3 regions of the Pseudomonas sp. R2-7-07 genome follow, and region 3 is predicted to be linked to each of the others. Evidence: predicted binding sites of a transcription regulator. Region 3 holds the regulator's gene; each other region holds the start of a gene.
What was found. Region 3 encodes sigma-54, which starts transcription at its own class of promoters, with help from an activator protein. Its sites were predicted from a motif close to ANTGGCATNNANNTTGCTNT; they were not measured.
Positions count from the first base shown of each region.

Region 1: C4J86_RS19400 (circularly permuted type 2 ATP-grasp protein) is a predicted target of sigma-54. The motif match lies at 3,689-3,708, and genes of this name have one in related genera.
Region 2: C4J86_RS19105 (CmpA/NrtA family ABC transporter substrate-binding protein) is a predicted target of sigma-54. The motif match lies at 6,131-6,150, and genes of this name have one in related genera.

Region 1 is NZ_CP027759.1:4,240,947-4,248,318, reverse strand. Features, by position in the region: gene C4J86_RS19430 (PLP-dependent aminotransferase family protein) at 1-768, shown strand, start outside; gene C4J86_RS19425 (translation initiation factor 2) at 863-1,339, shown strand; gene C4J86_RS19420 (YkgJ family cysteine cluster protein) at 1,500-1,754, shown strand; gene C4J86_RS19415 (START domain-containing protein) at 1,796-2,401, shown strand; gene C4J86_RS19410 (hypothetical protein) at 2,481-2,741, shown strand; gene C4J86_RS19405 (ribonuclease E inhibitor RraB) at 2,955-3,296, shown strand; gene C4J86_RS19400 (circularly permuted type 2 ATP-grasp protein) at 3,741-5,150, shown strand; gene C4J86_RS19395 (alpha-E domain-containing protein) at 5,154-6,104, shown strand; gene C4J86_RS19390 (transglutaminase family protein) at 6,101-6,904, shown strand; gene C4J86_RS19385 (cytochrome c) at 7,120-7,372, opposite strand, start outside.
Region 2 is NZ_CP027759.1:4,176,083-4,183,454, reverse strand. Features, by position in the region: gene nirB (nitrite reductase large subunit NirB) at 1-936, opposite strand, end outside; gene C4J86_RS19120 (bifunctional protein-serine/threonine kinase/phosphatase) at 1,162-2,832, opposite strand; gene C4J86_RS19115 (NarK/NasA family nitrate transporter) at 2,832-4,043, opposite strand; gene C4J86_RS19110 (ANTAR domain-containing response regulator) at 4,188-4,763, opposite strand; gene C4J86_RS19105 (CmpA/NrtA family ABC transporter substrate-binding protein) at 4,777-6,003, opposite strand; partial or broken gene C4J86_RS19100 (secretin N-terminal domain-containing protein) at 6,240-7,076, shown strand; gene C4J86_RS19095 (FliM/FliN family flagellar motor switch protein) at 7,184-7,372, shown strand, end outside.
Region 3 is NZ_CP027759.1:1,127,248-1,134,619, reverse strand. Features, by position in the region: gene C4J86_RS04985 (ATP-binding cassette domain-containing protein) at 1-288, opposite strand, end outside; gene C4J86_RS04980 (KpsF/GutQ family sugar-phosphate isomerase) at 596-1,570, shown strand; gene C4J86_RS04975 (HAD family hydrolase) at 1,571-2,095, shown strand; gene lptC (LPS export ABC transporter periplasmic protein LptC) at 2,104-2,676, shown strand; gene lptA (lipopolysaccharide transport periplasmic protein LptA) at 2,663-3,196, shown strand; gene lptB (LPS export ABC transporter ATP-binding protein) at 3,196-3,921, shown strand; gene C4J86_RS04955 (RNA polymerase factor sigma-54) at 4,106-5,599, shown strand; gene hpf (ribosome hibernation-promoting factor, HPF/YfiA family) at 5,676-5,981, shown strand; gene ptsN (PTS IIA-like nitrogen regulatory protein PtsN) at 5,992-6,456, shown strand; gene rapZ (RNase adapter RapZ) at 6,459-7,316, shown strand; gene C4J86_RS04935 (HPr family phosphocarrier protein) at 7,333-7,372, shown strand, end outside.

The DNA.
Region 1 (7,372 bases), 2.7 Mb from region 3:
GACCCGGCCACCGGCATGAGCCTGGAGGCCTTGCAACTGGCCGCCAACCAGTGGTCGATCAAGGCGCTGGTATTGACCACGCGCCTGAGCAACCCCTTGGGCGGCACCATGCCCGAAGAGCGGCAGAAACAGTTGCTGCGCCTGGCCTCGGATTTCGATATTCAAATCGTCGAGGATGATATCTACGGCGAGCTGATGTTCGAACTGGGCCGCACCAAGGCTTTGAAAGCCTATGACCGTCTTGACCGGGTCATCTATTGCTCGAGTTTTTCCAAGACCTTATCCCCCGGCGTGCGCATCGGCTGGATGATCGCCGGTAAGTACCAGCAGGAAATCCAGCGTTTGCAGATGTTCAGTACCCACTCTGCGTGCAGCGTCACACAGATGGGCGTTGCGGCGTACCTGGAGAACGGTGGTTACGACCGGCACCTGCGTTACATTCGCCAGGAATACCGCAAAAACCTCAGCGCTTTCCAACTGGCGGTGCAGCAATATTTCCCCGAAGGCACTCAGATGACCCGTCCGACCGGCGGCTTCATTTTGTGGGTCAGTTTGCCGGGACGGGTCAATACCCAGGAACTGCATGTGCGTGCCCTGCAACAGGGCATCAGTATCGCGCCGGGGCTGATCTTCAGTAATACGGAACAGTTCAACCACTGTATCCGTCTCAATTGCGGCACCCCGTGGAACCGCGAGGCAGAGCGTGCGCTGATGACCCTGGGGATGCTTGCCAGCCAGTTATGCCAGGAGACGGCGGCGGGCCTTTGAGGGGCATAAAGGGGGACAAGATTGATCTCCGTGCTTGTCATGCCACGCACAACAAGCGAGCATATGGCCTTCTGCCGTTAATGCTGTTGGCGATATGACCTCTATTTTTCGCGCTGTGTGGATGGTTGGCTGGTTAAGTCTTTGCAACGTCGGCACTGCGCTGGCGGCTGCGCCTGTGACAGACACCAAGCCTGCTGCAAGCACCGAACAAAAGACCGCTGCGAAAAAGCCGGCAGCGCAGGCGAAGAAAAAAGCCGCCAAGGTAAAGAAGCGCGCACCGATTGCGAGCAAGTCCAAGTCTGCCCACGAAGTCGCCCAGACCAAGCTGCCACCGGCACAGTTGGACCTGTCCCTGCCCTCGGACATGGTCAGGCTGTTGCAACCCATCGGCACCATGCCCAAACCCAAGAGCGTGCCGTTATTGCCGCCGATGTTCAGTGAAAAACCGTCCGACAACAGCGCGTTCCAGATTAACGGCCGCTTGCTCAGCAACGAGATGAAGCTGCAGTTGCGCAACGAAGAACGACGTGACGTGGAAGGCGCCGCGCTGGATTTTGAATTCAAGCAATAAACCCACGATCATCCGTGAGCCGCTCCACTGACCACCGGTCGTAGACTGTTCGGTCACTTCTGTTTTGTACGAAAAACCCCTGTTGGACCATTTTAAAACGGCTGTTTAAGGGCGTACTCTAGCCCGGCCATCCCATTGAGTCGTCGAGGACCTGTTGGTCATGAAATGCCGTGAAGGCTGTGGCGCTTGCTGCATTGCCCCCTCCATCAGTTCGCCCCTACCGGGAATGCCCCATGGCAAGCCTGCGGGCGAACGCTGCCTGCACTTGTCGGTCGAACAGCTATGCCAACTGTTTGGCCAACCGGAGCGGCCAGCGGTGTGCCGTGATTTCAAGGCAGATATCGAGGTCTGCGGCAACGACCAGGCCGACGCGATCCGCCTGATCGGTTGGTGGGAGCAGATGACGGCGGCTTGATGGGCTTTACTATCGGAACTTCAACAACAAGGAATACAACGATGGGTTCGCTGAAACGAATGGCTGTGGTATGCGGTTTTACGATGATGTTCGCTGGCGCTGCCCAGGCTGAGGATTGGCAAGAAGCCAAGAACGAGGACGGCATCAAGGTGTCCCTGAGCGAAGTGGCCGGCTCCAAGTACAAGGCCTATCGCGGTGTGGCTCTGATCAAGGCGCCCGTGGCGAAGATCCAGGCCCTGCAGGAAGATGTCGCCGGCGCCTGCGCGTGGATCCATGAGTGCAAATCCCAGAAACTGGTCGACAAGAAAGGCGATGAGGCCTGGACCTACACCCAGTTCAAGGCACCGTTCCCTGTGACGGATCGCGACTCGTATATCCACGTCACCACCACCAAGGCCGCTGACGGTACCGTTACCCGCACGTTGCAAGGGGTACCGACGTACAAGCCGGAAGCAAAAGGCTATGTCCGGGTCGCCCAGGTGGAAGGTTTCTGGAAGCTGGTGCCCAAAGGCGCCAACGAGACCGAAGTGACCTACCAGGTGCACACCGAGCCCGGCGGCAGCGTGCCGTCGTGGTTGGCCAACAAGTTCGTGGTAGAAGCACCGTTCAACACGCTCAAAGCGCTGAAGGAACACGCCGAGAAGTAAACGCGCCTGATCCGGTGCCTCCTGCCTTGAGTGGAACGTTTGGTGAAGCCTCAAGGTCCAGATAGATGTGAGCCCACACATGGGTTTTATCGAGGAGGCACCGATGCCGAAGTGGAACATTTCTTTCATCAATGACCGTGGCGAACCGGTAGTCGAGCAGTTTGACTGCGATCATGAGCCGACGCTGGAAGAAGCTGCACAGCTGGTGCGCGTGCGTGTGTCGCCGGTATTGGAAAAGTTGGACCTCAACGATCTTGCCGATCGTGTCCCTGATCCCACGGTCAAGAGCTTGCACGATCAAAATGGTATCAAAGACCTCAAGGTCGAACCCTGCGCCTGAATATTCCCTGTAAGCGATCCATGCACCTCTGGTAGAGGTGATAGCTTCGCGTTACTCTGCAATCGAGATCAGCGAATGAATCGCTAAGGTCTGGTCTTGTCAGCTACATGCTTGTTTTCCTGCGGTGTCGTTATTGCCGTGGTGCCCGCGCCAGCAGCGCGCGGGTTTCAGGAAGCACGGAAAGTCTATCCATCAGTCTGAGGAGGACGTTTCATGAGCACAGCCTATCAAGAAGACATCAGCACCAACGTTCTGCGCCGCATGAAAGAAGGCGGCTTTGACTTTTCACGTTTTCACCCCATCGAGTTCTACGCGATTTTCCCGGATGAAGAACGGGCGCGCAGGGCTGCGGGTCGATTTCGCGGAGAATCCCTGAACGCCCAGGTCAGCGCCCGCGACGATGGAGCCTGGTACCTGGAGCTGAGCAAAATCATGTCTGCAACGTACGACGGCATAGGAGACTTCGAGCAGGACTTTGAGGCGGTGGTAGAGCCGTTGGGCGGAATTATCGAAGGCTGGGGCGTCAAGCAGGAGGTGCGTGGGTTACCCATGTAGCATTTATGAGCAACACAGCGTATCGGCTGACCTTTTGGGTCGGCCGATTTTGTTTGGGCTCGGTAAAAATGTCCGGAATTTGCACTTTCCTGCACGCAAAAAAAAACCACCCGAAAGGGTGGCTGAAGGGGAAGATCGAGGAGCCGATCACACGAGCCGGCACGTTACTGGTTGTGCAAAGGGTTTAGCTGTAGGACATGTCCTGTTCAGCTGATGAGCGCAATTATCCGCAGAAGTGCGCGGGCAATGAAATCAACGCTGACTATGCTGTTGATAGTCCAACGCCGCATTGCGATGAGGCGTGTGGCAGGGCTGCTGTCATTTCGCGCACCAGGACGGTGCGAGGGGAATTTGGGGTTTATCCAATCCTTTGATTTGAAAGTGTTTATGCCGCTGGCACGGGCCTTGCGAAGGGTCTGTCGTCCGGGTGACAAGGAGTACGGCATGATCCGCACTTATTACGATGAAATGTACGATGGGGCAGGGCAGGTTCGTCCCCATTACCGCGAGTTCGCCCGTTGGCTGGCTGACACCCCTGCCGAACTGCTGGCCCAGCGTCGACGCGAGGCCGATTTGCTGTTCCACCGTGCCGGGATCACCTTCACGCTGTATGGCGACGAGCAAGGGACTGAGCGCTTGATCCCCTTCGACACCATCCCCCGCAGCATCCCGGCGAGCGAGTGGCACATGGTCGAGCGCGGCTGCATCCAGCGGGTCAAGGCGTTGAACATGTTCCTCGCCGACCTTTACCACGAACAACGCATCATCAAGGCCGGGATCATCCCCGCCGAACAGGTACTGGCCAACGAGCAATACCAGTTGGCAATGCAGGGCCTGGACCTGCACCGTGACCTGTATTCCCACGTTTCCGGGGTAGACCTCGTACGCGATGGCGACGGCACTTACTACGTGCTGGAGGACAACTTGCGCACGCCGAGCGGCGTCAGCTACATGCTTGAAGACCGCAAGATGATGATGCGCCTGTTTCCCGAGCTGTTCGCGGCCCAGCGTATCGCGCCGATTGACCATTACCCCAACCTGTTGCTCGACACCTTGAAGAGTTCCAGCCCCCTGGATAACCCCAGCGTGGTAGTGCTGACCCCTGGGCGTTTCAATAGTGCGTTCTTTGAACATGCCTTCCTCGCCCGGGAAATGGGCGTGGAGTTGGTGGAAGGCGCCGATTTGTTTGTGCGTGATGACCGCGTGTTCATGCGCACCACCGACGGCCCCAAAGCGGTGGACGTGATTTATCGCCGTCTCGACGACGCGTTTCTCGACCCGCTGGCTTTCAATCCGGCGTCGATGCTCGGCGTACCGGGCCTGCTTGCCGCCTACCGCTCGGGCAACGTCGTGCTGGCCAATGCCATCGGCACCGGGGTGGCGGATGACAAGTCTGTGTACCCATTCGTTACCGAGATGATCCGTTTTTACCTGGATGAAGAACCGATCCTGCAGAACGTTCCGACGTTTCAATGCCGTAAGCCCGACGAATTGTCCCACGTACTGGCCAACCTGCCGGAGTTGGTGGTCAAGGAAACCCAAGGCTCCGGCGGCTACGGCATGCTAGTGGGCCCGGCGTCCACGGCGGCGGAAATCGAAGCCTTCCGCGCACGCATCAAGGCCAAGCCCCACGCCTACATCGCCCAGCCAACCCTGTGTTTGTCCACCTGCCCGACGTTCGTCGAAAACGGCATCGCCCCACGGCATATCGACCTGCGCCCGTTCGTGCTGTCCGGCAAGGAAACCCGCGTGGTGCCCGGTGGCCTGACCCGGGTGGCGCTGCGCGAAGGTTCGCTGGTGGTCAACTCGTCCCAGGGCGGCGGCACCAAAGACACCTGGGTGGTCGAGGATTGACAGATGTTGAGTAGAACTGCCTCGGATTTGTATTGGATGTCGCGCTACCTGGAGCGCGCGGAAAACCTCGCGCGCATGCTCGATGTCAGTTATTCGCTGTCGCTGATGCCTCAGGACGGGCGCGGCGACGGCCTGCACGAATTGGCCATGCCGCTGTTGATCACCGGCACCCTGGAGGACTACCACGAGCGCCACGGTGAACTGCATGCCGAACGCCTGCTGCACTTTTTCGCCCTGGACGCTGCCAACCCGGCCAGCATCTACAGCTGCCTTGGCGCCGCACGGGCCAGCGCCCATGCAGTACGTGGGCGAATTACCGCCGACATGTGGGAAAACATCAACGCTACCTGGCTGGATATTCGCGATATCGCCCAACAAGGCTTGAGCCGCTACGGCATGAGCCGGTTTTGCGAATGGGTCAAGGAGCGCTCGCACCTGTTCCGCGGCGCCACCTACGGCACCATCATGCGTAACGATGCGTTTCGCTTTATCCGCCTGGGCACCTTCATCGAGCGCGCCGACAACACCCTGCGCCTGCTGGACGCGCGTTATGAAATGGCCGGCGATCAGGCTGCAACGGTCAGCGATGGCACGGCCCACGCCTACTATCAATGGAGTGCGTTGCTGCGGGCATTGTCGTCGTTCGAGGCCTATACAGAGATCTATCGGGATGCGCCGGGCGCCCGACAAGTCGCCGAACTGTTGCTCCTGCGCGCTGATGTTCCGCGCTCGCTACGGGCTTGCAGCGAAGAGATCGACCAGATCCTCGCCAGCCTGCCGGGCCTCAACGGTCGCCCGGCCCAGCGCTTGGCTGCCGAGATGGACGCGCGCCTGCGCTTTACCGCCATCGATGAAATCCTCGAGGAAGGCCTGCACGCCTGGCTGACCGACTTTATCCCCTTGGTCCGCCAGTTGGGCGACGCCATCTACAGCTCCTACCTGGAGGCGGCATGAGACTCTCCATCAGCCACGAAACCACCTACCACTACGAAGACCAAGTGCGGGCCAGCATCCAATATCTGCGCCTGACGCCCCACGACAGCGAGCGTCAGCGTGTGTTGAGCTGGCAGCTTGACCTACCGCGCCCCGTGCGGGCGCAAGTGGACCCATTCGGCAACATCCTGCATGTGCTGACCCTGGACGAACCTCACGACGCCATCATCATCGGCGCCCGTGGCCAGGTGGATATCGATGAATTGAGTGAGGCTGAACACGAGAGCCAGTCGGCCTTTCCGTTCCTGCGCGGCACGCGCCTGACCGAGCCCGACGAAGCCCTGCGCGGTTTTGCCCAGCAACACTGCCACCAGCGTCGCGACCGCACGGCACTGATCGACCTGATGCAGGCGCTGAACCAATCGATGGCCTACACGCCGGGCGCCACGGACGTCGACACCTGCGCTGCCGAGGCCTTCGCCGGCCGCGCGGGCGTGTGCCAGGACCATACCCACGCGTTCCTGGCCTGTGCGCGCAGCCTGGGGATTCCGGCGCGATACGTCTCAGGGTATCTGTACACCGAAGACAGCACGCACCTGGCCAGCCACGCCTGGGCCGAAGCCTGGCTGGATAACGCCTGGTACAGTTTTGACGTGACCAACCAATTGGCCCGGCCGGAGCGGCACCTGAAACTCGCCGTGGGCCTGGACTACCTGGACGCCTGCCCGGTGCGGGGCATGCGCCGTGGGGGAGGGCATGAGCAGATGCATGCCAAGGTGTTTGTCGCGCCGACCCCGGTGGTTTCCGTACAGCAGCAATAATCTTAACTACAACTCACACCCAGTGTGGGAGGCAGGCTGTGTTGTTTCAGGAGGTTTTGCAATGCGGCATGGCCGTGCGCCGGGCCGACTAACTGTACTCAATCCAAAATGTGGGAGGGGGCTTGCTCCCGATGGCGGTGTGTCAGTTACCGATAAGCTGACTGACACACTGCTATCGGGAGCAAGCCCCCTCCCACTTCTGATCTGCGCGAGCCTCAGGGCTGCTGTTTGCGCCCCGCCATATGCTGCAAATACCCCACCAGCAAATCCAACTCATGGTCCGGCAAAACACTGGCCGAGAACGCCGGCATCTTCGCCTGCGGCCAACGTCGCAGGCTCTGCGGGTCACGAATGTAACGCTTGAGAAAATCACCACCGAAATACTCGGTAGGGCTGTACGGGATATTCAAGTCTGGCCCCATCTGCGCATCGCCCGCCCCGTTTAGGCGGTGGCAGGCCAGGCAATTT
Region 2 (7,372 bases), 2.8 Mb from region 3:
GGTGGCGAAACCCAGCTGGGCGAGATGGTTGGCGCAGACCTTGGCCTGTTCGAACAGCGGCGCCACCAGGCCGTAGGCAATCCCACGGTGGCTGGCGCATTCGCCGATGGCATAGATGCGCGGGTCGTAGGTTTGCATCGTATCGTTGACCAGAATCCCACGGTTGCAGGGGATGCCGGACTTTTCCGCAAGTTCGGTGTTGGGGCGGATACCAGCGGCCATCACCACCAGGTCGGCGGGAATGATATCGCCATTTTTGAACTGCACCGAGCCGACCCGGCCGTTGCCGGCATCGTGCAAGGCCTGGGTCTGTTCGCACAGGCGGAACACCAGGCCGCGGCTTTCCAGCTCGGTTTGCAGCAGTTGGCCGCTGGTTTTGTCCAGCTGCCGTTCCAGCAGCCATTCACCGATGTGCACCACGGTCACCTGCATGCCGCGCAGCATCAAGCCGTTGGCGGCCTCAAGGCCCAGCAGCCCACCACCGATGACCACGGCGTGCTTGTGGGTCTTGGCGGTGTCGATCATGGCCTGGGTGTCGGCAATATCGCGGTAGCCGATCACGCCCTGCAAGGTATTACCGGGAATGGGCAGGATAAACGGGGTGGAACCGGTGGCGATCAGTAGGCGATCGTACTCGGCTTCGGTACCGTCTTCGGCGATGACCCGGCGCTTGATCCGGTCGATCTGCACCACCTTGCGGTTGAGCAGCAGCTTGACGTTGTTATCGAGGTACCAGTCCAGGTCGTTGAGCACGATCTCTTCGAAGGTCTGCTCGCCGGCCAGCACCGGCGACAGTAGGATGCGGTTGTAGTTGGTGTGGGGCTCGGCGCCGAACACGGTGATGTCATAGATGTCGCTGCTGAGCTTGAGCAGTTCTTCCAGGGTGCGAACCCCGGCCATGCCGTTGCCGATCATCACCAGTTTGAGTTTTTTCATGTCGCTCTCCGACCAATCACGCGCCAAACAAAAAAAGGCGTCCCCGCTAGTTACCTAGCGAGGACGCCTTTGTCCTGGTCCCGTTCTCTCGGGAAGCTCGGCCCTTCGACGTTGAAGGAGCGGCTATATGTGGGTTGTTGGGATAGCTAATGCAGCAGCTGTGCCAACTGCCGATGCCCCCAGTTTTATTGGGCATTTAGCGCGAATGCCGCAGGGTTTTGCCCGTTAGTGGTGCAAGAGCCAGTAGAGCAGCACCAGATTGATCAGCAGCGAAGCCATCGCCAGGGTTTGCCAGACCTTCAGCGGTTCACGCTCCAGCAGGGGGCGCGCGCGCACGCTCAGCTCACGGCGGTCGGCCTGTTCCAGCACCAGCAGCCATTCTTCGGCGGTTTCATAACGTTGCTGCGGTTGCGCGGCCACGGCCCGTTCGAGGCTCGCGGGCAACCAGTCGGGCAAGTCAGGACGGTAGCGGCTGGCGCTGACCGCCTGAGTGAAGCGCGGGCGTTGGAAAGCTTCGATTTCACCGTAGGGATAGTGGCCGGTCAGCAGGTAATAGAGCGTGACGCCGACACTGTACAAATCCTGTTGCGGCGTAGGCCGCTCGCCGCTGAACGACTCCGGCGCGATAAAGCTCGGGGTGCCGGGCAGCACATGCGCGCGGTCTTCGGACAGCCCTGGGCAGTAGGCCAGGCCGAAATCCAGCACGCGCAGTTCACCGTCATCCCCCAGCAACAGGTTTTCCGGCTTGATATCGCGGTGCAGAATCTGCCGCCGGTGCAGCAGGCCCACCGCGCGCAGCAAACGCTCGGCGATGGACTGCCATTGAGCCAGGGGCAATGGGCCCTGGCGCTTGAACAGTTCGGCCAGGGTTTGCCCCGGATATTCACGCATCACGTAGTACAAATGCTGACGCCCGCTGGCGGCATGCACTTCAGGGAATGCGCGGCCGGCGACCCGGCGCAGAAACCATTCTTCCGAGAGCAGGGCCTGGGCGGCGTCCGTATCGGCTTCGCGATTGAGCGGCAAGGTTTTCAGCAACCAGGGCCGCTGTTGATCATCCTGCACCCGATACAGCAATGACTGTCGGCTCTGCGCCAACAGGCTGTGCACCTGCCAACCTTCGAAACGTTGCCCGGCCTTGAGCAGCGGCGGCAGCGGCCACTGCTGCAACTGCACCAGCGCGTCGCCCAGCGTGGCGGCGCCGAGGGCATCGATGCGCACCAGCAAGGCGCTGGCATTGTCCTGGCTTCCCGCCAAGTGCGCGGCATTCACCAGGGTGTTGACCGCCAGGTCCAAGTCGCTTTGCTCGCGCAGAATCGCGCGGATGCTGTGGTCGCCCAACGTGGCCCAGACCCCGTCACTGAGCAGCAGGAAACACTCGCCGGCGCGCAGTTCTCCGTCGAGAAAATCCAGCACCAAATGTTGGTCCAGGCCGAGGGCACGCTTGAGCACATGCTGCATGCCCGGTTGCTCCCACACATGGTCTTCGCTGATGCGCTGCAGCTCGCCGTCCAGCCAGCGATAGGCGCGGCAATCGCCGACGTGGGCCAGGGTGAAACGCTGGCCGCGAAACACCAGGGCACTGAGGGTGGTCAGCAGCGGCTGGCCGCCGCCATTGGCTTGCAGCCAGCGATTCTGCGCGACCAGTAAACGCTCCAGCGCCTGGGCCACGCCCCAGGTCTGCGGCGTGGCGTAGTAGTCCAGGGCCAGCGCCTGCAAGGTCGAGCGTGCGGCCAGGCCGCCATCGGCGCATTGGCTGACACCGTCGGCCAATGCGCACAGGTAGCCTTTGCTCGCGGCCAGTTCCGCCATGGGCGTGACCACCCGCAGCGCGTCCTGGTTTTCTGCCCGTGGGCCGATCGCACTGGCCTGGGCGACGCTCAGTTGCAGGCTCATCAGACGCGCGCAGCGGTCACGGCAGCCGAGCCCCAGGTGGTTCTCCAGCGACGCTTGACGCCGTGCAGGCCAAACCAGGCCAGCACGCCGAGGCTGGCGAACAGCCACAGGGCCACCTGGTAACTGCCGGTACTCTGCTTGATCGCACCCATGCCGGCCGCCAGCACAAAGCCGCCAATGCCGCCGGCCATGCCGATCAAACCGGTCATCACGCCGATCTCACTGCGAAAACGCTGTGGCACCAGTTGGAATACCGCACCATTCCCGGCGCCAAGGCCGAGCATGGTGCAGACGAAAAGCGCCAACGCGGCGTAGGAACTGGGCAGATTGAAACCCACCGCCGCAATGCAGATCACCGCCACGCTGTACATGCCGAGCAGGGTCTTGATCCCGCCGAAACGGTCCGCCAGGGCACCGCCCAAGGGGCGCATCAGGCTGCCACCGAAGACACAGGCCGCGGTGTAGTAGCCAGCGGTCACCGGGCTCAGGCCGTACTGGTCGTTGAAGTAGCCGGGCAGGGCGCTGGCCAGGCCGATGAAGCCGCCAAAGGTCACGCTGTAGAAGAACATGAACCACCAACTGTCGCGATCACCCAGGGCTTTGAAGTAGTCGGCCATCGACTTGGCTTTCGGGCGTTGCGGGGCATTGCGGGCGAGCCAGGCGAACACGATCAGGGTGAGAATCAGCGGAATCAACGCGAAGCCGAACACATTGCTCCAGCCAAAGGCCGCCGCCAGTACCGGGGCCAGTAAGGCAGCAAACACGGTGCCGGAGTTGCCGGCGCCGGCGATGCCCATGGCTTTGCCTTGGTGCTCGGCCGGGTACCATTGCGAGGCCAGCGGCAGGGCGACGGCAAACGAGGCGCCGGCCATGCCGAGGAACAGGCCCAGCAGCAGGGCTTGCTCGTAGCTGTGAATGCCCAGCTTCCAGGCGCAGAACAACGCGACGATCACGATCACCTGGCCGATCAGCCCGGCGGTCTTGGGCGACAGCTTGTCGGCCAGCATGCCCATGAGAAAGCGCAACACCGCGCCCGCCAGAATCGGCGTGGCGACCACCAGGCCGCGCTGTTGAGTGGTCAGGTGCAGGTCGGCGGCAATCTGTACCGCCAGCGGGCCCAGCAGGTACCAGACCATGAAGCTCAGGTCGAAATACAGGAACGCGGCAAACAGGGTCGGGGTGTGCCCGGATTTCCAGAAGCTTGATTTCATCACGCACCTCAACGGTTGGGTCTAAAACGAAAAAACGCCGCCACCGGGTTCGCGAGGGCAAACCGGGTGTGCGACGTCTTTGTCGTGGATTGGGCAACCGCCGTTGGCTACCTGTAGAGGTTCTTTAGCAAGAGCCGCGCCAGATCACCCGAGCAATTCGCTCATGGCAATAATCTGTTCGGCGACCTGGATCAGTTTCTGCTGGCGGCTCATGGCCTGGCGGCGCATGAGGGTGTAGGCCTCTTCCTCATTGCAGTCCTTCATTTTCATCAGCAGACCTTTGGCCAGCTCGATGCGCTTGCGCTCCGCCAACTGTTGATCGCGGGCGTGAAGCTGGGCGCGCAGGGCCTGGTCGCTTTCGAAGCGTGCCATGGCCACATCAAGGATCGGTTGCAGGCGCTGGGCCTGGATGCCTTCGACGATGTAGGCACTGACCCCGGACTTGATCGCCTGGCGCATGACATTCGGGTCGTGCTCATCGGTAAACATCACGATAGGACGGGGTTGATCGCGGCTGACCAGCACCACCTGCTCCATCACATCGCGGCCGGGTGACTCGGTATCGATCAGGATCACGTCGGGGCGCACCGTTTCGACGCGCGCGGGCAAGTCGATGGTCAGGCCGGATTCATCGATCACCTCAAAACCGGCCTCGGTCAACGCGGCCTTGAGCCGGCCGACTTTGCGCGGGGTGTCGTTGATCAACAGGATTCGCAGCATGGTCGTGCTCCTGTCAGCGCAGCGCTTGGCGGCTGGTGTCGTCCGCCATGGCGTGCAGACGGAAGCTGCGGGCATAGCCGGCGGGGTCGGAGCCGTCCCAGACCTTGCCGTCGATCAACTGGCTGCTGCGCATGTCTTCGTCATGGGGCGGGACGCCGACGGCGCTGGCGGCTTGACGGTACACATCCAGTTGTTGCACCTGGCGGGCAACCTCAAGGTAATCCGGGTCTTCGCGCAACAGGCCCCAGCGGCGGAACTGGGTCATGAACCACATGCCGTCGCAGAGGTAGGGCAGGTTTACCGCACCATCGGCGAAAAAACGCAGCGCATACGGGTCCTGCCACTGGTTGCCCAGGCCATCTTCGTAATTGCCCAGCAGGCGCGGTTCGATACAGTCCAGCGGTGCGTCGAGGTACTCGCGGGCGCTGAGCAGCTGGGCGGTGGAGCGACGGTTTTGCGTGCTCGCTTCGATAAAGCGGCTGGCTTCAAGAATCGCCATCACCAGCACACGGGCGGTATTGGGGTATTGGTCGACGAAGGCCTGGGTACAGCCCAGGACTTTTTCCGGATGATTCGGCCAGATCGACTGGCTGGTCGCCAGGGTGAAGCCCTGGTTCTGCTTGACGGCGCTGGCGCACCAGGGTTCACCGACGCACAGGCCGTCGATACGACCGGCTTGCAGGTGCGCAACCATTTGCGGCGGGGGGACCACCACGCTGTCCACGTCCCGCAGCGGGTGGATGCCCTGGCTCGCCAGCCAGTAATACAGCCACATGGCGTGGGTGCCGGTGGGAAAAGTCTGGGCGAAGGTGAGTTTTGTACGGCTTTGGTGCACGTGACGCTCCAATGCCTCAGGAGTGACCACGCCTTGCTGCTGCAGCCCACGGGACAGGTTGATGCTCTGCCCGTTCTGGTTCAGCCCCATCAGCACCGCCATCGGGCTCGGAGCAACGCCGCCGATGCCCAGGTGCACGGCATAGATCAGCCCGTACAGGCTATGGGCGGCGTCCAGCTCACCGCTGACCAGTTTGTCGCGCAGGTTGGCCCAGGACGTTTGACGCTTGAGGTTGAGCGTGAGGCCGTAGGGTTGCGCAAACCCCTGGGTGGCGGCGACCACCAGCGAGGCGCAATCAGTCAAGGCCATGAACCCCAGGTCGAGACTGCTCTTTTCCGGCGCGTCACTGCCGTTTACCCAGGCCAGCGCCGGGGTCACCGGGCTGTTGCCGACCGAATCGTTCATCCACACCTACCTTTTCTCTCAAAAAAAAGCGTCGCTTCCTCGGATGGCGATACCAGCCATTACAGGGAAACGACGCCTTTGTCCGTAGGCCCGCTCCGTCGTTGGCGCGCGCCCTGATAGAGAGTGCATAGCAAGGCACATGCCACGGGGCAGCCGTCAGCTTTCCATCATGATTGAACCTCGCCTGCCTCTCAGTATGGCCGCTCTTTCGCGCTCTACCGCCCAGGACAACCAAGGTGCATGCTGATTCTCCCATTCCAACGAACCGCCACTGCCTCGGTAGCACGCTGCTGTGGGTGGTGCTGTTGCTGCTCAGCCGGGTTGCCTGGGGCGAGCCGTATCAGGCCAGCGATGAAAGCCTGGCCAGTTTTTTCGCTGCATTGTCAGTGCCCCTGGGCCTGCCTGTGGTGGTCAGTCGGGAAGCGGCGCCCAGGCGTGTCAGCGGGACCTTCGATTTCGAGGCGCCCCAACAGGTCCTCGAGGCGCTGGCCCGGCGTGAAGGCCTGATCTGGCACAGCGACGGGCAATCGGTGCACATCTACAACGCGACCGAAGCGAGAACCTCCGTGGTGGCGTTGCGGTACATCTCGGTCAACCGACTGCGCGGCATCCTGCGCCGAACGGGGCTGGATGAATCGCGCTATCCCTTGCGCGACAGCGGGGTACGTACCTTCTACGTGTCCGGGCCACCCAGCTATGTCAACCAGGTGCTGCGGCTGGCGCAATTGACGGACCGCCAACGCAGTGAACTGCGCGTGGGCACGCACGCCTTCGGGGTGGTGCAGGTGTTCAATACCCACGTCGAGGATCGGCAGTATGGCAGCGGCGCGAGCAAGGTCAGCGTGCCGGGGATGGCCTCCGTCATTCAAGGCCTGCTGGCCAGTGAGCAGAAGGGCCCGCTGGCGGACAAGAACCTGACGCTGATCGCCTATGCGGACACCAACAGCCTCTTGATCAAAGGCAAACCGGCCCAGGTAAGCCTGATCGAGAAGCTGGTAGATGAACTGGATGTACCCAGGCAACTGAATGAAGTCTCGTCATGGCGGGTGGATGTGGGCCGTGACGAATCGAAGCCTCCGGCCGGGCCGCCGCCGTTGACGGCTGCGCAATATGAACGTGTGCAACGTGCGTTCGTAAGGCCGGGCCGCGAGCGTTCCCCCTGAATAAAAGGCGTTTGTCCATGTACCTGGAAATACTGCTGCAGGAGCAATTGATCAGCCGTAAGCGTCTGGCTGCGTTTGCGCCGGGGAAAGTGTTGCCTTTGGCGCCTGAGGTCATCCACTGCGTGGAGGTGCGGGTCAACGGGCAGTTGATGGCTGTGGGTGAGTTGGTGCAGCTGGAGGACCGGTTAGGCGTTGAATTGCATGAG
Region 3 (7,372 bases):
CAGCGCACCGCTCTGGAACAGTACCCCCATGTGCTTGCGCGCATCGAACAGATCGCTGCGCGACAGCGTCGGCAGGTTCTGGCCGTTGACCCATACTTCGCCGGCACTTGGGCGCAATTGCATGCCCATCAGGCGCAACAAGGTGGTCTTGCCGCAACCGGAAGGCCCCATGATGCCCGTGACTTTTCCGCGAGGAATGCGAATATCGACGTTATTGAAGATGCTGCGCGTACCGCGCTTGAAGGAAAGGCCCTTCAGCTCGACCGCGTAGGCGTTATCGGCACTCATCTAATCTCCTTGGGATGCAGCCTTTCACTCAGACACCATGTATGCGACTTTGGTTTGCAACGGATGTGCAATAGTTACGCCATGGGTTGGGCGGACCGAACTGGCCGCGAACTATATCACTGCTGGTGCAGAGCCCCCAAGGCCGGAACAGCGCTTGTTCAGATTCAGCACAGCGAAAAACGTTGCCAGCGATGTTATTCAGACGAATCCTGGAGACGCTCAGAATAAAGCCTGACGAACTTATGTGAGCGAATCGATCATTACCGCTATAATCGCCGACTTTTCGTCAGGCTATACGACTTCAGACATGAGCCAATCCAGCGACCTCATCCAATCCGCACAACGCACCATCCGCCTCGAGCTGGAAGCCGTAGAAGGTTTGCTGGCGCATATCGACGCAGATTTCGTACGCGCCTGCGAGATGATTCTGGCCAGCAAAGGCCGCGTTGTCGTGGTTGGCATGGGCAAGTCCGGCCACGTCGGCAACAAGATCGCCGCTACGCTGGCCAGCACCGGAACCACAGCGTTCTTCGTGCACCCGGCCGAAGCCAGCCATGGTGATATGGGCATGATTACCAAGGATGACGTGATTCTGGCATTGTCCAACTCCGGCACCACCAACGAAATCGTCACCCTGCTGCCGCTGATCAAGCGCCTGGGCATTAAGATGATCAGCGTCACCGGCAACCCGGAATCGACACTGGCCAAGGCCGCCGAAGTGAACTTGAACGTTCATGTCGCCCATGAAGCCTGCCCGCTGAACCTGGCGCCCACCTCGTCGACGACTGCGGCACTGGTCATGGGCGACGCGCTGGCGGTGGCGCTGCTTGAGGCTCGTGGGTTCACCGCTGAAGATTTCGCATTTTCGCACCCCGGTGGCGCCCTGGGCCGTCGCTTGCTGTTGAAAGTGGAAAACGTCATGCATGCGGGCGATGAACTGCCCCACGTGCAACGCGGCACCTTGCTCAAGGACGCGTTGATGGAAATGACCCGCAAGGGCCTGGGCATGACCGTGATCCTGGAAGCCGATGGCCGACTGGCCGGCGTGTTCACCGACGGCGATTTGCGGCGCACCCTGGACCGGGCCATCGACATCCATACCGCAACCATCGATGCCGTGATGACGCCCCACGGCAAGACCGCGCGCCCCGAAATGCTTGCAGCCGAAGCCCTGAAGATCATGGAAGACCACAAGATCGGCGCGCTGGTGGTGGTCGATGACCACAACCACCCTATCGGCGCCCTGAACATGCACGACTTGTTGCGTGCAGGAGTGATGTAAATGACCAGCGACCTGTTGCAACGCGGTAAAAACATCAAGTTGGCGATATTCGACGTCGATGGCGTGCTGACCGATGGCCGCCTGTACTTTCTCGAAGACGGCAGCGAATTCAAGACGTTCAACACCCTCGACGGCCAGGGCATCAAGATGCTGATGGCGGCAGGCGTGCAAACAGCGATTATCAGTGGTCGAAAGACCCCCGTTGTGGAACGTCGCGCACAAAACCTCGGAATTGCTCACCTGTATCAAGGCCGCGAGGATAAACTGGTGGTGCTGGACGAGCTTCTTGGCCAACTCAACCTAAGCTATGAACAAGTCGCCTATCTGGGTGACGATCTGCCTGACCTGCCGGTAATCCGTCGGGTAGGCCTGGGCATGGCCGTCGCCAATGCCGCAGCGTTTGTGCGTGAACACGCCCATGGCATTACCGCCGCCCGCGGTGGCGAAGGTGCCGCCCGCGAGTTCTGCGAGTTGATCCTGCGTGCCCAGGGCAGTCTTGAAGCGGCCCACGCCGCCTACTTATAGAGCGTTATATGCTGAGCAAAAAGATTCGCAACTTCCTGCTATTCGGGGTCATCGCCGCGCTGTTGCTCGCGGTGGGCTACTGGAATATCAGCCCGGAGCGCTTTCTCGACAAACCTGTCGTGCAGGTGGATGAAAGCATCATCGACAACTTCGCCACCAACACCCACACCGTGCAGTTCCTGCCCGATGGCAAGGTGCAGTACGAGTTGGTCTCCGACAAGGTCGAGCGCCTGAAAGCCTCGGAAGTCAGCCTGCTGACCAATCCGGACTTGAACATGTACCGTGGCACCGAACTGCCGTGGCACGTCACCAGCCTGCGTGGCGAGGTCAATCCGGACGGCACCGAAATCGAACTGATCGACTCGGTGCGCGTCGCACGTACAGACGCGCAGAACCGGGACACCATTATTACCAGCAGTCGCATGACGGTATTCCCACAACAGCAATATGCGCAGACCGAGCAAGACGTTAGAATCGACGGCGCTGGCGGTGTATCGACCGGCAAGGGAATGAAAGCGTATTTGAAAGAAAGCAGGATACACCTGCTATCGAACGTAAGAGGACAGTATGAGGCTCGTTAAAACCCTCCCTATTTTGCTCGGTCTGGGCGCAGCACTGGGAAGCGTGAGCGCCTGGGCTCTGCCGAACGATAGCCAGCAACCGATCCACATCTCGGCTGACGATGCGCAGTTGGATGACAAGCAAGGCGTCGCGACCTACACCGGTGGCGTGATCATCACCCAAGGCTCGATGAAGATCACCGGTAATACGGTGACACTGACTCGCACCCAGGCCGGCGATATCGACGTCGTGACCTCGGTGGGCAACCTGGCTTACTTCGAGCAGAAGCAAAAGGCAGAAGACCCAGGGCCGATGAAAGGCTATGGCAAGACTATCCAGTACCATGCCCAGCAAAATCGCATCGTATTGATCGACCAGGCCAAGGTGTTGAGTGCCGACGGTAACTCCACCGAAGGCGAGAAGATCGTCTACAACACCCAGACCCAGGTCGCCCAGGCGGGTCGCGCCAATGGCAACAAGGTCACCGCGCCTCGCCCACGGATCGACATGGTCATCCAGCCGAAGAAGAAGGCCGAGTAATGGCAACCCTGAAAGCCCAGCATCTGGCCAAGGCCTATAAAAGCCGTCAGGTGGTACGCGATGTGAGCCTGTCGATCGACAGCGGCCAGATCGTCGGCCTGCTCGGCCCCAACGGCGCCGGCAAGACCACTTGCTTCTACATGATCGTCGGGCTGGTCCAGGCGGACCAGGGGCGTGTATTGATCGATGACCTGGACGTCAGCCACCAGCCGATGCACGGCCGTGCGCGTGCAGGTATCGGCTATCTTCCGCAGGAGGCGTCGATCTTCCGCAAACTGTCGGTAGCCGACAACATCATGGCAATCCTCGAGACCCGCAAGGAACTCGACCGCGACGGCCGCCGCCAGGAATTGGAAAGCCTGTTGCAGGAATTCCACATCAACCACATTCGCGACAACCTCGGCATGAGCTTGTCCGGTGGTGAGCGTCGCCGCGTGGAGATCGCCCGCGCCCTGGCAACTGCCCCCAAATTCATCTTGCTGGACGAACCGTTCGCTGGCGTTGACCCGATTTCGGTGGGCGACATCAAGCAGATCATTCACCACCTCAAGGCCAAGGGCATCGGTGTGCTGATCACCGACCACAACGTCCGTGAAACCCTCGATATCTGCGAAACCGCTTATATCGTCAACGATGGGCAGCTGATTGCCGAAGGGGATTCCGCGACTATCCTGGCCAACGAACTGGTGAAAGAAGTTTATCTGGGTCACGAGTTCCGCCTGTAAACACGGTGATATCGGGCCATTTGCGAGCGCGCGAGCGAGTCAATAAAAAACTCAGCTTTTTTATTGTTACCGCGCTCTAGGCAAAGGCCCCGATATCAGGCATATAATTTGCTTATGTTTGGCGCTCACGCGCCCTGTCGTGGATGGCGCATTGCGCCGGCGAATAAGGTGTTAAGCCCCTGCCATGAAACCATCGCTAGTCCTGAGAATGGGCCAGCAGCTGACGATGACACCGCAGCTGCAACAGGCCATCCGCCTGCTCCAATTGTCGACCCTGGACCTGCAACAGGAAATCCAGGAGGCCCTGGAGTCCAATCCGATGCTCGAACGCCAGGAAGAAGGCGACGACTTCGACAACACCGACCCCTTGGCCGACAATATCGAGCAAAAGCCCAATCCTGATGTACAGGAACCGTCCTATCAGGAAACCGCCCCTACGGTGGACAACCTCGAGGACGGCGAATGGAACGAACGCATTCCCAACGAGCTTCCGGTGGACACCGCATGGGAAGACGTCTACCAGACCAGCGCCAGCAGCCTGCCCAGCAATGACGATGACGAATGGGACTTCACCACCCGTACGTCGGTCGGCGAGAGCCTGCAGAGCCACCTGCTGTGGCAGCTGAACCTGGCGCCGATGTCCGACACCGATCGCTTGATCGCCGTCACCCTGATCGACTGCATCAATAACCAGGGTTATCTGGACGAAACGCTCGAAGAAATTCTTGAGGCCTTCAACCCGGAGCTGGATATCGAACTGGACGAGATCGAAGCCGTCCTGCACCGTATCCAGCAATTCGAACCCGCCGGCATTGGCGCCCGTACGCTCAGCGAGTGCCTGCTGCTGCAATTGCGCCAGCTACCGGCCAAAACCCCGTGGCTCGCTGAAGCCAAGCGCCTGGTCAGCGACTACATCGACCTGCTCGGCAGCCGCGACTACAGCCAGCTGATGCGCCGCATGAAGCTCAAGGAAGACGAGCTGCGCCAGGTTATCGAGCTGGTTCAGAGCCTCAATCCTCGCCCGGGCTCGCAGATCGAGTCCAGCGAAGCCGAATATGTCGTGCCTGATGTAATCGTGCGCAAGGACAACGAACGCTGGTTGGTGGAACTGAACCAGGAGTCGGTGCCACGTCTGCGGGTCAACCCGCAATACGCCGGCTTCGTGCGCCGCGCCGATACCAGCGCCGACAACACCTTCATGCGCAACCAGCTGCAGGAAGCACGCTGGTTCATCAAGAGCCTGCAAAGCCGCAACGAAACCCTGATGAAAGTGGCCACCCAGATCGTCGAGCACCAGCGCGGCTTCCTGGAATATGGCGACGAGGCAATGAAGCCCTTGGTACTGCACGACATCGCTGAAGCGGTCGGCATGCACGAATCGACGATTTCACGGGTGACCACGCAAAAATTCATGCATACCCCACGGGGTATTTATGAGCTGAAATACTTTTTCTCCAGCCATGTAAGCACCTCCGAAGGCGGCGAATGCTCGTCCACGGCGATCCGCGCGATCATCAAAAAACTGGTTGCCGCGGAAAATCAGAAAAAGCCGTTGAGTGACAGCAAGATCGCTGGTTTACTGGAGGCACAAGGCATTCAGGTCGCCCGTCGAACCGTCGCCAAGTACCGCGAGTCTCTCGGGATCGCGCCTTCCAGCGAGCGAAAGCGTTTGATGTGACGGGCGGGGCACAGCGTTCCAGTGGCAGGCGCTTTTCGCCTGCCGCTTTATGCACTGGCAACGAAGGAGAAGCTGTATGCAAGTCAACATCAGTGGACACCATGTAGAAGTCACCCCACCCATGCGCGAATACGTCGAACAGAAGCTGAAAAAGCTTGAAGGACATTTCGACAAGATCACCAACGTGCAGGTCATCATGAAGGTCGATAAGCTTCAGCAGAAAATTGAAGCGACCCTGCAGATACCCGGTGGCGAAGTGGTTGCTAACGCCGAGCATGAAGACATGTATGCATCGATCGACTTGCTCACCGACAAGCTTGACCGCCAACTCAAAAAGCATAAGGAAAAGAATCTGCACCTGATGCAAGGTACAGGTCGTTAACTCTCCCCCCATGATCCGACTTGAAACCATCCTGACCCCCGGCCGTTCCCTTGTGAACGTGCCGGGCGGCAGCAAGAAAAAAGCCCTCGAACAAATTGCCAACCTGATCAGCAGCCAAGTGCCTGACCTGGAGATGCAAGATGTCTTCGAGGCTCTGATCGCCCGTGAAAAACTTGGCTCGACCGGTTTTGGCAACGGCATCGCCATCCCCCACTGCCGCCTCAAAGGCTGCACAACTCCGGTCAGCGCACTGCTGCACCTGGATCACCCCATCGATTTCGATGCCATCGACGGCGCTCCGGTCGACCTGCTGTTCGTTCTGCTGGTCCCACAAGCTGCCACCGATGCGCACCTGGAACTGCTCCGGCAGATCGCCAGCATGCTCGACCGCAAGGAAGTACGCGATAAACTGCGCAGTGCCGAAAGTAATGAGGCGTTGTATCAGGTCGTCCTGGATGAGCAAAGCGGGCAATAATCATGCGTTTGATCATCGTCAGTGGCCGTTCCGGCTCGGGCAAGAGCACTGCCCTTAATGTGCTTGAAGACAGCGGCTTCTATTGCATCGACAACCTGCCCGCCGGCCTGCTGCCGGAATTGGCCGAGCGCGCCTTGATCCATACCGAACTGGCGCAACCGCTGGTTGCCGTGTCAATCGACGCCCGCAACCTGCCCAGCCATCTCTCGCGCTTCCCCGAACTGCTTGAGGAAGTGCGCGCCAAGCATATTCATTGCGACGTGCTGTACCTGGATGCCGACGAAGAAACCCTGCTCAAGCGTTTCTCCGAAACCCGTCGACGCCATCCGCTCAGCAGCGCCAACCGCTCCCTGGCGGAAGCTATCCAGGACGAGACCAAGCTGCTGGGGCCGATCATCGATCTGGCCGATCTGAAGATCAACACCACCAACTTGAACCTGTACCAACTGCGCGATGCGATCAAACTGCGATTGCTGAACCAGCCGGAGCCTGGCACAGCGTTTCTGGTCGAGTCATTTGGCTTCAAGCGTGGCATGCCGGTGGACGCCGACCTGGTGTTCGACGTGCGTTGCCTGCCCAATCCTTATTGGAAGCCGGAGTTGCGCGATCAATCCGGGCTCGATCAACCCGTGATCGACTATCTGGCGGCACAAGCGGATGTGGAAGAGATGTTCCAGGACATCTCCACCTACCTGCTCAAATGGTTGCCGCGCTTTGCCGCGAGCAATCGCGCCTATGTCACCATTGCCATCGGCTGCACCGGTGGTCACCACCGCTCCGTTTACCTGACGGAACGGCTCGGCCAGGTGCTGCAACAAACCCTCAAGAATGTCCAGGTTCGCCACCGCGACCTTAGCTGAAAGGAACACCACTGCGATGCCGGCTCGGGAAATTGAAATCATCAACAAGCTGGGCT